3 regions of the Halomonas sp. SCS19 genome follow, and region 1 is predicted to be linked to each of the others. Evidence: predicted binding sites of a transcription regulator. Region 1 holds the regulator's gene; each other region holds the start of a gene.
The links. Region 1 encodes FNR, which switches genes on or off when oxygen is low (the NO sensors DNR and NnrR bind a similar motif). Its sites were predicted from a motif close to TTGATNTANATCAA; they were not measured.
Positions count from the first base shown of each region.

Region 2: the regulator FNR is predicted to act here: its motif matches at 1,666-1,679, upstream of ubiU (ubiquinone anaerobic biosynthesis protein UbiU).
Region 3: the regulator FNR is predicted to act here: its motif matches at 1,316-1,329, upstream of pflB (formate C-acetyltransferase).

Region 1 covers NZ_JAMSHN010000001.1:1,181,453-1,185,049, reverse strand. The annotation lists gene ttcA (tRNA 2-thiocytidine(32) synthetase TtcA) at 333-1,292, shown strand; gene fnr (fumarate/nitrate reduction transcriptional regulator Fnr) at 1,453-2,193, opposite strand; gene NFH97_RS04940 (sulfite exporter TauE/SafE family protein) at 2,348-3,034, opposite strand; gene ccoS (cbb3-type cytochrome oxidase assembly protein CcoS) at 3,031-3,261, opposite strand; gene NFH97_RS04930 (heavy metal translocating P-type ATPase) at 3,258-3,597, opposite strand, start outside.
Region 2 covers NZ_JAMSHN010000001.1:2,291,379-2,294,975, reverse strand. The annotation lists gene NFH97_RS09925 (CoA-acylating methylmalonate-semialdehyde dehydrogenase) at 1-1,364, shown strand, start outside; gene ubiU (ubiquinone anaerobic biosynthesis protein UbiU) at 1,735-2,730, shown strand; gene NFH97_RS09915 (U32 family peptidase) at 2,742-3,597, shown strand, end outside.
Region 3 covers NZ_JAMSHN010000001.1:3,442,420-3,446,016, forward strand. The annotation lists gene NFH97_RS14915 (tetratricopeptide repeat protein) at 1-670, opposite strand, end outside; gene NFH97_RS14920 (hypothetical protein) at 670-1,170, opposite strand; gene pflB (formate C-acetyltransferase) at 1,541-3,597, shown strand, end outside.

The DNA of each region.
Region 1 (3,597 bases):
ATGCTCATTTACACCCCGTAAACTGCGCTTTCTCACCGATTTTTGCCTTGTCTAACCTTCGCTCGTCGACTTTTCGGACAGCGCCTAGGGCCTGGCTGACAGGCACTTGCGTTCTTCGACTTGCCGGACCAGACCAGACCAGACCAGGCCACGACGCGCAAGGGCGCCACTACGGCGGTGTCGTCCCTGGCGGTTTCCGATGTGCCGCCGACGAAAAGCCCCCCCCCCTTATTGTCCTCGCCGGGGTAAGCGGTCGCTGACCTCTTCGCCACTAAAGCGTCCGGATGGTAGACTGGCGCCTCTTTCATTTTCAGCCGTGATGTCCCGCTCCCATGTCGCCACAGTCCGCCTCCGCCACCCTGTTCGATCCCCGTACCCCCGAGGATGACCATCTCTCGATCGATGCCGGCGACAGCCCGGCCGACCCTGCTGCGGATGGCGACCAGACGGAAGCTCACGTTCAGGCCAAGGCACGGCGTGAGTTCAACAAGCTGCAGAAGCGCCTGCGCCGCCAGGCCGGCAACGCCATCATCGACTACGGCATGATCCAGGAAGGCGACAAGATCATGGTGTGTCTGTCTGGTGGCAAGGACAGCTACACCATGCTCGAGATCCTGCGCAGCCTTCAGCGCAACGCGCCGGTCAACTTCTCGCTGGTGGCGGTGAATCTGGATCAGAAGCAGCCGGGCTTTCCGGAGCATGTGCTGCCGAACTATCTGGACAGTATCGGCGTGGACTACCACATCCTCGAGCGCGACACCTATTCGGTGGTGAAGGAGAAGACGCCGGAGGGCAAGACCACCTGCGCGCTCTGCTCACGCCTGCGGCGCGGCTCTCTCTATGGCTTCGCCGAGGAGATCGGGGCGACCAAGATCGCCCTGGGCCACCACCGCGAGGACATTCTCGAGACGCTGTTTCTGAACATGTTCTTCGGTGGCAGCCTCAAGGCGATGCCACCCAAGCTGCTCTCCGACGACGGCAAGAACATCGTCATCCGCCCGCTGGCGTACTGCCGCGAGGCCGATATCCAGGCCTACAGCGAGGCGATGGAGTTCCCGATCATCCCGTGCAACCTGTGTGGTTCCCAGCCCAACCTGCAGCGCCAGGTGGTCAAGGAGATGCTGGCCGAGTGGGAGGTCAAGCATCCCGGGCGCCTCGAGAGCATGTTCAAGGCGGTGACCAATGTGGCGCCGTCGCAGCTGGCGGATCGGCAACTGTTCGACTTCGAGGGGCTGGAGGCCGTGCAGGCCGAACGCCAGGCCCGGCGCATCGACGTGGTGGATGCCGACTGATCTCGCCAGCAGCGAATGTGCAGGACGCCATGACAGCAAAAGAGGCCGCATCTCCGGATGCGGCCTCTTTTTTGTCACACGCCATCTATTACGCTTTGCTTTCCAGATCCTGGATACAGGGCCCTGCCGGCCAGGCCCGGCACGCTGCTGCCAGATCCGCTCAGGTAACTTCGGTGTCGGCCAGGGTCGACAGCGCGGTCAGGTCGAGGATATTGACCTCACGTCCCGATACCGCCACCAGATCCTGCTGCTGGAAACGCCCGAGGATACGGCTGACCGTTTCCACCGCCAGCCCCAGGTGATTGCCGATGTCGGCGCGGGACATGGACAGGCGGAAGCTGAACGGTGAATAGCCGCGGCGGCGGAAGCGATCCGACAGGCCGAGGAAGAAGCAGGCCAGGCGCTGATCAGCGGTCTTGCGTGACAGCAGCTGCATCATCCGGCGGTCCTCTCGCAGCTCCTTGCTCAGGGTGCGAAACAGCTGGGCACGCAGCTCCGGCAGGGTCTGGGTCAGCGCATCGAGGCGGTCGAAGGGAATCTCGCACACCGTGGTGGTCTCCAGCGCCACCACGCTGCCGGGATAGCGGCCGTCGTCGATGCCATCCAGCCCAACCAGTTCACTGGGCAGGAAGAAGTTGGTCAACTGAGCTTCGCCGCTGCCTTCGGTGGTGATCTGCTTGAGACTCCCCGACCGGACCGCGAAGACGCTGGTGAAGCGATCTCCCTGCTCGACCAATCGTGTGCCTTTCTTGATCGGCGGGTGACGACGGATGATGGAATCGAAGCGCTCGAGGTCGGCGGTCTCCAGCGACAGCGGAAGGCACAAGGAACTCAGGCTGCAGGACTCACAGCGAGTCTCATGCAGCATGGGACGCCGCCGATCTTGGGCCGTAGGACTCATTCGCAGCTCCTGTGGATCTGGGATCGATATTGACTGGGCCATGGGGAGAACAGACGTCGCCCGTACAGCACGTTGATGGCACTATTCTACACCCTCAGATCAGCTAAAAGTGGCGTCTACCTCTTTAGGATTAATAACTTAGAGGTAGGATGCGTCATTGATGCAGCCCAGTCCAAAGTTGCCAGACGGCAAAGGCGATGATCATGCCAGCGGCGACAAGGCGTGTTGCCCGATGCGCCAGCAGGGCCTGCATTTGTCTGGCGGCGAGGCCCGTCACCACCAGCGCCGGAAGCGTGCCAAGACCGAAGCTCGCCATCAGCAGTGCGCCCTCGAGGGGTTCGGCCCGTGCCAGGCTCCAGGCCAGCATCGAGTACACCAGGCCACAGGGCAGCCAGCCCCAGATGGCGCCCAGCGCCACCGCCTGGGGCAGACGCACCACCGGCAACAGGCGTCTGCCTGCGGGTTCCAGGTACCTCCAGAGGTGACGTCCCAGTGCCTCGACGTGACGCAGGCCTTTCCATAGATCGGCAATGTAAAGCGCCATCAGGATCAACATCAGGCTGGCGACGATCTGCATCAGGCCACGCAGAGTCGGCGAAAGGCCGATCACCGAACCCAGGGTGGCAACCAGAGCGCCCGCCACACAGTAGCTGGTGATACGACCTACATTGTAGCCGAGCACCAGAGAGCCCACCCGCCAAGGTTGACGCATGCTGGGGGGGATGGCAAAGGTCAGAGCGCTCATGATGCCGCCGCACATGCCAATACAGTGTGCACCACCAAGCAGACCAAACACGAAGGCCGCCATCATGGGAGGCAGCTCGAGGCCGGTAGGATTCACTCAGGCCCTCTGGACGATGGATCACGATCGGATGTCTGCGCAGGCGTTTCGGACGAGGAAGCGCCGTCATCGGCATTGCGAGTGTCGTCTTCATCTTCGAACAGGATGCGATAGGCGGGGCCTTCGAGGTCCTCGAACTGGTCGTTGCGCACCGCCCAGAAGAAGGCCCAGACCGCCAGGCCCAGCAGGATCAACGACAAGGGTATCAACAGGTAAAGGATGCTCATGGGCCGGGGCTAGCGGTGACGGGTGAAGGCGTCGCGGTCGGCCTGGTGCGTCCGCGCCGCAGACGCAGGGCATTGCCGATGACCAGCAACGAGCTGAGTGACATGCCGATGGCGGCAAGCCATGGGGGCACGAAGCCCAGCGCCGCTGCGGGCAGCGCCACGACATTGTAGAGCACCGACCAGGACAGATTCTGGCGAATGATGCGACGGGTCTGGCGGGCCACCTCGATGGCTTCGACGATACCCGTGAGCGGTTCGCCCAGCAATACCAGATCGGCGCGGGTGCGGGTGAGGTCGCTGGCCCCGGCCATGGCGATGGCAAGGTCGGCGCCGGCC
Region 2 (3,597 bases), 1.1 Mb from region 1:
TCGACGCCGCCCAGGCGGCCTTCCCGGCCTGGCGCGATACCCCGCCGGCCAAGCGCGCCCAGGTGATGTACCGCTTCAAGGCGTTGCTGGAGCGTGACGCCGATCGTCTGGTGCAACTGATCAGCGAGGAGCACGGCAAGACCCTCGAGGACGCCATGGGCGAGCTCAAGCGCGGCATCGAGAACGTCGAGTACGCCTGCGGCGTGCCGGAGCTGCTCAAGGGCGAGTACTCCCACAACGTGGGGCCGTCCATCGACGCCTTCTCCAACTTTCAGCCGCTGGGCGTGGTGGCCGGCATCACCCCGTTCAACTTCCCGGCGATGGTGCCGCTGTGGATGTACCCGATGGCCATCGCCTGCGGCAACGCCTTCGTGCTCAAGCCCTCCGAGAAGGACCCGTCCGCCGCCCTGGCGGTCGCCCGCCTGCTCGAGGAAGCCGGCCTGCCCCAGGGCATCATGAACGTGGTTCAGGGCGGCCGCGAGACCGTCGAGGCGCTGCTCGACGCCCCCGAGGTCAAGGCCGTGTCCTTCGTCGGCTCGACCCCCATCGCCGAAACCATCTACCGGCGTGGCGCCGAGAGTGGCAAGCGGGTGCAGGCCCTCGGTGGCGCCAAGAACCACGCCGTGGTGCTGGCCGACGCCGATATCGACAACGCCGCCAACACCCTGATGGGGGCCGCCTACGGCAGCGCCGGCGAGCGCTGCATGGCGATCTCGGTGGCGGTGTGCGTCGGCGATGACACCGCCGACCGCCTGATCGAGGCCATGGGCCCCAAGATCGCCGCGCTGAAGATCGGCCCCGGCACCGACAAGGGCCTGGACATGGGCGCCCTGGTCACCGCCCAGCATCGCGACAAGGTGCTCGGCTATATCGAGAAGGGCGTGCAGGAAGGGGCCACCCTGGTGGCCGACGGCCGCGACCTGGTGGTCCCGGGCCACGAGAACGGCTTCTTCGTCGGCGGCTGCCTGTTCGACCGGGTCACCCCGGAGATGACCATCTACCGCGAGGAGATCTTCGGCCCGGTGCTGTGCGTGGTGCGTGTCGACAGCCTCGACGAGGCCATCGCCCTGACCAACGCCCACGAGTACGGCAACGGCACCTGCCTGTTCACCCGTGACGGCGAGGCGGCGCGTCGCTTCACCGACGCCATCGAGGTCGGCATGGTGGGTATCAACGTGCCGCTGCCGGTGCCGGTGGCCAGCCACAGCTTCGGCGGCTGGAAGCGTTCGCTGTTCGGCGACCTGCACGCCTACGGCCCTGACGCTGTGCGCTTCTACACCCGTCGCAAGGCGGTGTCACAGCGCTGGCCCTCGCCCTTCGAGACCACCCAGGCGGAGTTCCACTTCCCCTCCGGCGGTCAGTAGGCTCCGGCAAGAAGACCACGGGCCCTGCGGGGCCCGTTTTCGTTTACCACAGCGAGCGAGCCGCTGATCCACCACTGACAGGCGACTTATACACCGCTGCCCACAGCCCCTGCACCGCCTGCCCACCGCTTTTCACAAGGTGCCACACAGGGTTATCCACAGAACGACTCACAAGCTCATCGCCACCTTTATCTGCACGCCTGACCCGCAAGTCGGATTCCCACCATCGCCAGGTTGTCCACACCCGGCCCCGGTGCAGCGCGTCATCCCTTCGCTCCATCCCTCACTTCATTGGCGGACACTGATACGCATCAAGCCGGCGGTGTCCGCGTGGGGCTAGCATGGCGCCTCTCTTCGCTCGGAGATCGACATGGAACTGGTCTGTCCCGCGGGTAGCCTGCCCGCTTTGAAGCGCGCCGTGGACGAGGGCGCCAACGCGGTCTACTTCGGCTTTCAGAACGCCACCAACGCCCGCCAGTTCGCCGGGCTGAACTTCACCGACAAGCGCGCCCGGGAAGGTATCGACTACGCCCACGCCCGGGGCTGCCGGGTGTTCTGCGCGATCAATACCTACCCGCAGCAGTCGAGCCTGGCCCAGTGGCGCGCGGCGGTGGACCAGGCGGCTTCGCTTCAGGTCGACGCCCTGATCCTGGCCGATCCGGGCCTTTTGGCCTACGCCGCCGAACGCCACCCGGACATCCCCCGCCACCTGTCGGTGCAAGGCTCCGCCACCAGCCACGAGGCGCTGGCCTTCTACCACCGCGAGTTCGGCATCCGCCGTGCGGTGCTGCCCAGGGTGCTGTCGATCCACCAGGTGCGCGACCTGGCCCGCCACAGCCCGGTGGAGCTCGAGGTGTTCGCCTTCGGCAGCCTGTGCATCATGGCCGAGGGCCGCTGCTATCTGTCGTCCTACCTGACCGGCGAGTCGCCCAACACCCACGGCGTGTGCTCGCCGGCGGCCCACGTGCGCTGGGAAGAGACCGCCAGCGGACGCGAATCGCGCCTGAACGGCGTCTTGATCGATCGCTACCGCGCCGACGAACAGGCCGGCTACCCGACCCTGTGCAAGGGACGCTTCAACGTCGAGGGCGACGTCGGCCACGCCATCGAGGCGCCGACCAGCCTCAGCACCCTGGACCTGCTGCCCCAGCTGGCGGCGCTGGGCATCAAGGCGATCAAGATCGAGGGTCGTCAGCGCAGTCCGGCCTATGTGGCCAGCGTCACCCGCGTGTGGCGCCAGGCACTGGACCATCTGGACCGGGCCGGCGACGACTATCGCCCCCAGGCCGACTGGAGCGCCGCCCTGGCGCCGCTGGCCGAAGGCTCCACCCATACTCTCGGCGCCTACGAGCGCGACTGGAAATGACAGGAGGCGAGATGACCGCTGCTTCACTGGAATTGAGCCTTGGCCCGGTGTCCTTCTACTGGACCCGCGAGCGCTACTTCGCCTTCTATGAACAGGCCTGCCACTGGCCGCTGGCCAGCGTCACCCTAGGCGAGACCGTGTGCTCCCGGCGGCGCGACATGAAGCTCGCCGACTGGCTGGAGATCGGCCACCAGCTGGCCGCCGCCGGCAAGCAGGTGATCCTCGGTTCGCAGACCCTGATCGAGTCCAACGCCGACCTGCGCGACCTGACCAGGCTGTGCGACAACGGCGACTTCCTGGTCGAGGCCAACGACATGAGCGCGGTGCACCGGCTGTCCGAGGCGGGCCTGCCCTTCGTCGGCGGCCCGGCGCTCAACCTCTACAATGTGCCGACCCTGGAGATCCTCAAGCGCGCCGGCATGTTCCGCTTCGTCGCCCCGGTGGAGTTGCCCGGCGCCGACCTGGCCCGGCTGCTGTCTGACGCCCGCGAGGCGGGGCTGGCGCTGGACTGCGAGGTGCTGGCCTACGGCCACCTGCCGCTGGCCTGGTCGTCGCGCTGCTTTACCGCGCGTCACCATCAGCACCCCAAGGATCGCTGCCAGTTCGTCTGCCAGGACTATCCGGAAGGGCTGTCGCTGACCACCCAGGACGACAGCCGTCGACTGTTCACCCTGAACGGTATCCAGACCCTGTCCGGGGCCTGTCAGGACCTGCGCCACGAGCTTGCCGAGATGGCCACAATGGGCGTCACCACGGCCCGGCTAAGTCCGCGTTCAGAGGGGATGGATGAGGTGGTGGCGGACTTCGACCTGGCCCGCCAGGGACGCTACCCGGCGCCCTCGCCGCTGGCGCTGGTCGACGCCGAGC
Region 3 (3,597 bases), 2.3 Mb from region 1:
AGTAGGCGTAGCCGCGGTAGGAGAGCGCGTCGTTGTTGTTCGGGTCGATCGCAAGCGCCCGGGTGTAGTCGGCCACCGCCCCCTCGAAGTCGCGCTCGATGCGTTTTTCACGTCCCGCGCTGACCTGCTGCTGGGCCGACTGCATGGGGGCCTGGCGGGTGATGATGGTCAGGTAGCGCGGGGCCACGTCGCTGCCGAGGGCCAGTGCGGCCTCGAAGTAGCTTCGAGCCTTGTCGAGCTCACCGGCGGAAAAGGCGTTGATGCCAGCGTTGTTGAGGGTCTTCAGGCGCACCTCACGCAAGCCGCCATGACCTTGACTCGCCCTGAGCGCCTGCTCGAACAGCGCTGAGGCGTCGGCGTGGCGGCCTTCCCGATACAGAATCCAGCCCTGGGCGTTCAAGCCTTCCATCCGGGCCAGCGGATCAGGACTTTCGAGCAGAGGACGTAGTTCGCGCAGGGCGGCCTGGTTGTCACCCTGCTGCAACAGCGCCTTGGCCCTGGACAGCGGGGCCTGCTGGGCAGCCACCGGCCACGCCACCCCGACGCTCAGCAGCACGATCAGCAGGGCGTTTCTCGTAGACGTGGGGTGGCGCCGTCGTTTTCCCTTCGCTGGCCCGGCCAGGGCTGTCGCCATCGCGCGCGACGCCAAGGCGCCCTGCCTGTTCTTCATTAGAAGCCTACCTGCGGAGAATCTCGCTCCGCTGCAGCGATGACGTCGGCCAGTTGGCTCTTCAAGGCGTCGCGCTCCTGCTCGATGGCGATCAGCCGGCCGTGCAGATCGTTGTTCAAGATGCGCAGCACATTGTCGTCCTGGACCTTCAGCACGACCGTGCCCCGGCCATCCAGCGGCATGTCCCGCTCCTGCAGACGGATGACCGGCAGCACGCCTTCCGGCGGGGCGATGGAAAGATTGACCTGGCTCGAGGGTTTCATCATCGCCATGGCCAGCCCACCGACGAAGAACAGCAGACTCAGCGCCATGAACAGCCTGGCGTTCTTGGAGATCTCCTGCAAATAGCGAATGCGCAACTCGGTGCCCTCTCGGGTCTCGCCAGAGCGCTCGTTTAGCAACAGGGTGTGGGTCTTGTTGAGCAGGTGGTAGCCGAGGATCAGCAGCACCACGGCGAAGCCTGGCAGACCGTACTCCAGTAGCGTGGGAAAGCTGTTCATCACGGGCACCCGGCGGTGGGACAGGGCTCAGGCCTACGTATGCCCTTGTCAGCATAGCGCAGGCGGCCGTCCTCGCCGCGCGAAATTGGCCTGGTACAGGTTTCTTGGCCGCTTCGCTCGCGCTGTATCGCCGTCCCGTGGCGCCATGATGCGGGTCAAGTAGGGGCGACGAGACTACTGCTAAGGTCGAATTGTGCTCTCGAGGGCAGGTGTTTTTTCGCCGATCGAGAAGCGTGCAGCACACCCGCCGCCTCCGATGCGGCGACCGCTGCTGCCACCGAACAGGCGGGTCGGCTGCCATCTCCGAGGGATGGCCGCCGCTCAGCATGCAGGACTAGCGTTGTCATTTACTCTGTTGAGGTGCAAGTCGATGAAAGAGCAATTCGCGCAAGCGTGGGAAGGGTTTGCCGGGGGCGAGTGGAAGAAGGACGTCGACGTACGAGACTTCTTGCTGGCCAACGTGACCCCCTACGAGGGTGACGAGCGTTTCCTGGTCAGCGAGCCGGCGGCCAGCACTCGCGAGCTATGGGACACTGTGATGGAAGGCGTCAAGAAGGAAAACGCCACCCATGCACCGCTGGACTTCGACACCTCGCTGGTCTCGACCATCACCGCTCATGACGCCGGCTATATCGATCAGCGTCTCGAGACCATCGTCGGACTGCAGACCGACGCGCCGCTGAAGCGGGCGATCATGCCCAACGGCGGCATCAAGATGGTGGAGGGCTCATGCCAGGCCTACGGTCGTGAACTCGATCCTCAGGTCAAGAAGGTCTTCACCGAATTTCGCAAGACCCACAATCAGGGGGTGTTCGATGTCTACACCCCGGACATCCTCAAGTGCCGCAAGTCAGGGGTGCTGACCGGACTGCCGGACGCCTACGGGCGTGGACGCATCATCGGTGATTACCGCCGGGTCGCCCTTTACGGCGTCGACTTCCTGATGCGTGACAAGCAGGCGCAGTTTGCCTCGCTGCAGCAGCGCTTCGAACAGGGCGAGGACCTGGAGGCGGTGATCCAGCTGCGCGAGGAAGTCGCCGAGCAGTATCGTGCACTCGGCCAGCTCAAGGAAATGGCCGCCAAGTACGGCTTCGACGTCTCGGTCCCGGCTGCCACCGCCCAGGAGGCCATCCAGTGGACCTACTTTGGCTACCTGGCGGCAGTGAAGTCGCAAAACGGCGCCGCCATGTCACTGGGACGTACTTCCAGCTTCCTCGATATCTACCTGGAGCGTGACCTGCGCCAGGGCGTGATCGACGAAGCCCGCGCCCAGGAGCTGGTCGATCACTTCATCATGAAGCTTCGCATGGTGCGCTTCCTGCGCACCCCTGAGTATGACGAGCTGTTCTCCGGCGACCCGATCTGGGCCACCGAATGCCTGGGCGGGATGGCACTGGACGGACGCACCCTGGTCACCCGTACCAGCTTCCGTTTCCTCAACAGCCTCTACACCATGGGCCCGAGCCCGGAGCCCAACCTCACGGTGCTGTGGTCCGAACAGCTGCCCGACGGCTTCAAGCGCTACTGCGCCAAGGTGTCCATCGACACCTCATCGATCCAGTACGAGAACGATGACCTGATGCGCGTGGACTTCGCCTCCGACGACTACGCCATCGCCTGCTGCGTGTCTCCCATGGTGATCGGCAAGCAGATGCAGTTCTTCGGTGCCCGGGCCAACCTGGCCAAGACGCTGCTTTACACGATCAACGGCGGCGTCGACGAGAAGCTGAAGATCCAGGTCGGCCCCAGGAGTGAGCCGATCGCCACCGAGGTGCTCGACTTCGACGAGGTGTGGGCGCGCATGGATGGCCTGATGGACTGGCTGGCACGCCAGTACGTGACCGCCCTCAATGCCATCCACTACATGCACGACAAGTACAGCTACGAGGCGGCGCTGATGGCGCTGCACGACCTCGACGTCAAGCGCACCATGGCCTGCGGCATCGCCGGGCTGTCGGTGGCGGCGGACTCGCTGTCGGCGATCAAGTACGCCAAGGTGCGCCCGGTGCGTGATCCTGACGGCGTGGCGGTGGACTTCGAGATCGAGGGTGACTACCCCTGCTTCGGCAACAACGATCCGCGCGTCGACGATATCGCCTGCGAGCTGGTCGAGACCTTCATGAACAAGATCCGCAAGCTCAATACCTACCGTGGCGCCGAGCCGACCCAGTCGGTGCTGACCATCACCTCCAACGTGGTCTACGGCAAGAAGACCGGCACCACGCCCGATGGTCGTCGCGCCGGTGAGCCCTTCGCACCGGGTGCCAACCCCATGCACGGGCGTGACACCAAGGGTGCGGTGGCCTCGTTGACGTCGGTGGGCAAGCTGCCCTACGCCCACGCCAAGGACGGGATCTCGTATACCTTCTCCATCGTGCCGAGGGCGCTGGGCAAGGACGAGGGCGCCCAGCGCAGCAACCTGTCTGG